Regions from separate parts of the Flavobacterium sp. FlaQc-48 genome, predicted to be linked through region 2. Evidence: riboswitches for the same ligand, from Rfam matches in the RefSeq annotation. Region 2 holds a riboswitch; the other holds the start of a gene.

Region 1 (3,160 bases), on a different contig from region 2:
TCATTTTGAACAGTGGCATTGCTTATGGTAACATGGGGACGTACAGAAAGATTATGTAATGTACCATAAACGCCGCCATGAAAATATTGATTGGTAAACAATGTCAGTCCTAAAATAAAAACAGATCCAATTAGTACTGTTCTGTTTACCGTTTTATCTTTTAAGGGCAAGATTCCGGAACCTATAACAGCAAACCATTTTTTATGGGTAAAGGATTTATTTTTGCTAATGAAATATTCATCAAGAGCATATTTTCCTCCACCGGACATAAAAACAGTAAATCCTGCGGCAACTCCCAGAACGCCTATCTGCCATTCGTCCAGACAAGTCGTTCCCAGCCATCCTGAACCCAATAGTATACCTAATGCCAGACTAAAGACCCCCATACTCATCAGTCGGGTAAAGAGACCCAGCATAAACAATAATCCAACAATTCCTTCCATAATAGTAAAAGAAGCCATAGCCCACCAAAGGCTATCCGGATTGGAAACAAGATGTTCTATAATAGGTTTTATGCCCAGTGCATTAGGCAGAAAATGATTGAACTTCTCGCCAATATAACCTGCTTCATCAGGGTTAAGTTTGTTTTCTAAAATAAGCCTTCTCCAGAAAGCAGAAAAATAAGTCCAGCCTGCAACCCAGCGCAATGCTGTAGTAAACATTCCACCATATGTATAGTTGTGATTGTTCATAGTAATTTGAATTGAAATTTAATGATAATATACAGTGTAACACCTCAATAGTTGTATTGAAGTACATTAGAATTAAAATCAAAAATCAAATCAGATATTGTTCGTGTAGCAGATAAATAGGAATAATTTTAGACCCTTTTTTTTCGGGAAAAGAAGTGTTTTGCAGAGGAAAAGAAAGAGTGAATTGCCGGAAAACCGAAAAATCATTAGCACAATATTTCTTTACCGCTTTGTATTGAAAGGAGCCGCAAACTTTTTTTGTTGCTGCAGCTATGAAACAAATGCCTGATTGTGGACCCGTAAGCTTATTTTCTACTTCGTTTAAAGGAATATCCAGTGTCAGCTTAATTTCCCTTTTAGCAGAGCAGGGGAGGCACAGAAAAAACAGCATCAAAATGATGATCGTCTTTGAAAAACTATTTTTTAAAGCATGCTGCATTCAATTGTTTTTTTTTCAATTCTCAAATATAGTTAAAAAAAGCCTTGGAGATGATGCTTTCATTTTTAAAGATAGGCTGAACAATCCCTTTTTTCGAGATTATTAAAAGCCTGCATTTTTTTGAAATCACTTATTTAGGAATTATTTTCTTATAATAAATTGCAGTTATGATTTTTTTTAATGTAAAATTTAAAAAAATATTAGATTTTAATTTTATACACTGATTTAGTTTTATCTATTTGTTTTTTAATGTATTACGCTTTTATTTTTATGTCTTTGGATCTTAAAGTTTTATTCATTTTTATACGGCAAATAAAAAAATAAATTTAAACTCTACTAATTCTGTAGAATTTATATATATTTGCAGAGTAGAAAAAAATTCTGCATGACTTATCCAGAAAGACTGAGGGAAGAGGCCCGATGAAGTCTTAGCAACCTGTTGCCCAATAAGGTGCTAAATCCTTCCGTTACGGCGGACAGATAAGAAAGATTTCTTTTAGAAAATCTGAATAAGACATTAGTATTAAAATGATTTATTTTTAGAATGAAAACGCAACCAGTATTACACGCCAGTCCGGAACAATTTAATCTGTTTTCAAATGAAGAAAGCTATTCTCAGGTTTTCCGAATGCAATACACTTAACTTTTTTTAATTTCCTGTTTTATCACTAGAATGATTAGGCCACTTTAATATTGGCCCGGGAATGTCTATGTCCAATTTTTTAAAACCAAACTCAATGAAAAAAATCTTACTAATTTTAATTTTTCTGTTTAGCATACTTCCGGGCAGGATAAGCGCACAGGAACGAACGATAAGCGGTACCATCAGAGGTGCTGATAATGGAGAACCTTTGCCGGGAGTTACTATTATTGCTACTGAAAGTGGTAAATCTACGATCAGTGACGGAAACGGCAGGTTTTCTCTTTCCATTACACCACAAGATACACAGGTGTCTGTTAATTTTATAGGTTACGAAACATTAGAAAAAAGAGTAAACTCCTCTTTGAATGACATTCGGTTAAATCCTTCGAATACAGCCTTAAAAGAAGTTGTGGTTGTAGGTTACGGTACGCAAAGCAAAAAAGAATTTACAGGTTCAGCAGCCCGTGTTACCTCCAAAACAATTAAAGATATTCCGGTACAAAGTTTTGAGCAGGCACTTATCGGGAAGGCTTCGGGAGTAAATGTTTCTAACCCGAGCGGGGTTTTAAATGACCCTCCGGTAATTAGGATCCGAGGTGTAAATTCTATTTCCCTAAGCTCATCTCCTTTAGTAGTTATTGATGGAATCCCGGTAAATTCCGGTGATATTTCGACTACAAATTCAGTAGCAAATAATCCACTATCCGATATTAATCCATCAGATATTGAATCGATTGACATCCTTAAAGATGCCGCATCAACCTCTATTTATGGTTCTCGTGCAGCGGGCGGTGTTATTTTGGTTACTACTAAAAAAGGAAAAGCAGGCAAAGCCAAAGTTACGTATGATTCCTGGGTTGGAATTACAACAGCGACCAGATTGCCTCATCTTTTAAATAATACACAATACGAAGACATCAAAAATGAAGCAGTATTAAACAGCAAAAATTTAAGTGGTAATGCCAGTAATGCATCTGTTGCATCGGCACTTTTTTTTCCGTCTTTTAATGCTGATGGTTCACGTGTCAATACAAAGTGGAGTGATGAGGTATATCGTGATGCGGTTTCTCAAAATCATAATCTTAGCATTTCAGGCGGAACAGACAAAACGAGATATTATTTTTCTACCAATTATTCTAAACAGGAAGGAATTACAAAGGATAATGAATTCGAAAGAAAAGGAGCAAGGTTTAATATCGATCATGATGTAAATAGATGGTTGAAATTAGGCGGGAACCTTTCTTATAACAATACTTTTAATCAGGCACAAAATACGGGATCCCTAAGCAGCAGCGGATTATTGCTAATTGGAGCAGCACGTCTGGCTTTGGTATTGCCTCCAAACGTGGCAGTTTATAATGCAGATGGTTCATACAATTTAAGTTC
Region 2 (3,160 bases):
AAAAATACGACAAGGAGTTTTTATATGAAACATCAGTAGATACCGGTTTTCCGGTGTTACAGACCCTAAGGGATTTGTATTATTCAGGAGAGAAAATTACAAAGATACGTGGTGTATTTTCAGATAACCTGAGTTATGTATTTAATAGATTTGCAACCGAAGAAGCTACTTTTTCATCTCTTTTAAAAGATGCAAGCTTATTAGGATTGATGCGGTCTACTTTTAAAGAAGATTTATCCGGAAATGATACCGCCAGGAAACTACTGATTTTGACGAGGGAAATTGGAAAAGATTTTGAATTATCCGACATAAAAATCAATCCGCTAATTACAGAAGAGCATCTGGAGACAAATGGTGTCCTTAATAAGGAAGCAATTGACAGGTCTTTTAAAATTGCAAAAATAACACAGAAAGACAATCATGTATTACGATATGTAGGAGAATTTGATGTGCAGAAAAACACTTTAGAGGTCAAAGTGGTTTCAGAACCAGTTACATCTGCTATTGGTCAACTGAAAGGATCAGATACCATTTTCGAAATCTACACACAATCATACGCAGATGTTCCAATCGCAATCCAAAGCGCTTCGGCATGCAAACAAGCCATTTCAAGAGGGATAATAACTGACATTTTGAAAGTAGCAGAAAAAATTAAAAATAAAGAAGCAGTTTGGCTGTAAGTGGTTTCCAATAGTAGTTAGTTGTTCTTTGATATAGTGAAACAGGAAATTTATTACGTTAAATTTTGTAGGATTTTAATTTCATTTTATTGAATAGCTGTTTTGTAAGATGTTTTTTAACGTTAAAATGATGTTTTTTAACGTTTTTTAAGATTAATTTGTTGATCCTCACTTGCGTAATTGAAAAAATATTCGCACATTTGTAACACCTCAAAGCTCAGAAAATAAATTTAACTATTTAACAATAGTTATGTCGATCGGGACAAAAGTTGAATTAACTTATTTCTTATTGATTTTTTGAAGAAGAATGAGTTAAAAAATATTTCAGCAGTTTCGAAAAGCTTATTAAAATAAAACAAATGCAAGAATTTTTTAAAATAGCAAGTAAATCACAGATGAATAAATCCCTACAGATGAACAAGATGTTTAACGTCGCACGTATTTGTGTACGCGTCTGTTGATACTAAAAGTATATATAAGTTGTAAAAAACTTAAACCCTTTTGGTATTCAAATCCAAAAGGGTTTTTTTATTCCATTGGGTTGCCATAACAAAACATTAAACAAATAATAAAGATTATAAAACGCAAACTAACGTAAACTTAAATATCATGAGCAAATTAAACTACATAACAAAAACTTTTTCTACATTGAAAAACTTAAGAGCTAAAAGAAACAATCCGCCGCCGCCAACAAATGAATTGGTACATCCTAGATTCGGGATCACTGAGGCAGATAAAATAGCAGAGAAAAAAGAGCCAAACTCATTATTGTTTTTGATGTATTCAAAAGAAAATGAAACACTTTTTATCTAAATCAAAAAGTATCATAAAATAGGGTTATACCTGCTTAATTTTACTGGGCAAACTGTTCGGTAATTTTTTGCGTACAATAGTTTGTGTTTGAATTATATTTATGAAATTGAGGAATCAGTTTCGATAAAATTTGTTAGTTTAAGAAATAAGTAGTTAATTTGCACCTTTAAGTTCAAAAACGTATTGAAATGTTATAAAGAAAGGACGAGGGATTAGACCCGATGAATCCTTAGCAACCCTTCGTTAAATCGAAGAAGGTGCTGCATTCTACCACGCCCAAACGTGGAAAGATAACAACAAGAATTTTCTAGTTTCACTCTAGTACTTTCTTTCTAATATTTCCACATACAAATCAATAATAAAAAGATTTGAAATTGGAAAATATACCAAGTCCCATTATAATTCACGAATTCATCACCGAAAGTGGTGCATCATATTCATCATTACCATTAAGTTTTACCCTTTCTGGTTTACCATTGCATAGCGCACCTATTGTTTTGGTCAATCATGCTTTGACCGGAAACGCTCAGGTTACCGGTGAAAATGGGTGGTGGAATGACTTAATTGGCGATGAAAAAACAATCGATACCCATAAATATACAGTATTAGCATTCGACGTTCCCGGAAACGGAAATGATTCGTTTATAATTGAAAACTATCAGGACTTTACAACAAGAGATATTGCCAGAATTTTTATAAAAGGTTTAGAAGCTTTAAATATCGATCAGGTTTACGCCATTATCGGAGGATCTGTGGGCGGAGGAATTGCCTGGGAAATTCTTGCATTGGAACCTGGCATTACCCAAAACCTGATCCCGATTGCAACCGACTGGAAATCGACAGACTGGATGATTGCCAATTGCTACCTGCAAGAGCAAATACTGAACAATTCTTCCCGACCAATAGAAGATGCCAGAATTCATGCCATGTTGTGCTACCGCTCTCCTGAATCATTCAAAGAAAAATTTCAACGTACGATCAATAACAACCTTTCGATTTTTAATATCGAAAGCTGGCTGGCGCATCACGGCGAAAAATTGCAAAAGAGATACCAATTGGCATCGTATAAATTGATGAACCAATTGCTCAAAACCATAGATATCACCAGAAATAGTGACGATTTCGAAACTTTATTGTCCAGAACAAATGCAGCGATTCACATTATCGGAATCAACTCGGATTTGTTTTTTACACCAAAAGAAAATCGCGACACTTTTCAGGAATTAAAGAAGTTCAAAGACAATGTTTTTTACAGCGAAATAGATTCGGTTCACGGACATGACGCTTTTTTAATCGAGTACAAACAATTAGATCATTTACTTGCCGATATTTTTAAGGCAGAAACAATAGAAAAATAAAATGAAAATATTAAAATTTGGAGGCAAATCGTTATCAAACGGAGAAGGACTTAACAAAGTAGTTTCGATCATTTCTGATAAAGTAAATCAAGGAGAACAAATTGCAGTTGTCGTTTCGGCTCGTGGAAAAGCTACTGATGAGTTAGAATATATTTTGAAACTTGCCGCTAAAAATGGTAATTACAAACCATTATTTGAGAATTTTAAAACCTATCAAATTTCAGATTATCCTCAGGTAGATTTTTCCGAAGAATTTAATATTTTAGAAAAACTTTTTGAAGGCGTTAGTTTAATTGGAGATTACAGCAA

The links. A riboswitch is a leader RNA that binds a small molecule or an ion and turns the genes downstream of it on or off. The one in region 2 is predicted to bind S-adenosylmethionine.
Region 1: linked by a shared signal. The riboswitch ahead of ACHRWY_RS21515 (SusC/RagA family TonB-linked outer membrane protein) and the one ahead of ACHRWY_RS07145 (alpha/beta fold hydrolase) in region 2 are both predicted to bind S-adenosylmethionine.

Annotation. Positions count from the first base shown of each region.
Region 1 is NZ_JBIPCR010000016.1:132,936-136,095, forward strand. Features, by position in the region: gene ACHRWY_RS21505 (TQO small subunit DoxD) at 1-692, opposite strand, end outside; gene ACHRWY_RS21510 (hypothetical protein) at 778-1,131, opposite strand; SAM riboswitch class I at 1,519-1,618, shown strand; gene ACHRWY_RS21515 (SusC/RagA family TonB-linked outer membrane protein) at 1,869-3,160, shown strand, end outside.
Region 2 is NZ_JBIPCR010000003.1:409,637-412,796, forward strand. Features, by position in the region: gene ACHRWY_RS07135 (aspartate kinase) at 1-680, shown strand, start outside; gene ACHRWY_RS07140 (hypothetical protein) at 1,290-1,493, shown strand; SAM riboswitch class I at 1,682-1,790, shown strand; gene ACHRWY_RS07145 (alpha/beta fold hydrolase) at 1,868-2,851, shown strand; gene thrA (bifunctional aspartate kinase/homoserine dehydrogenase I) at 2,853-3,160, shown strand, end outside.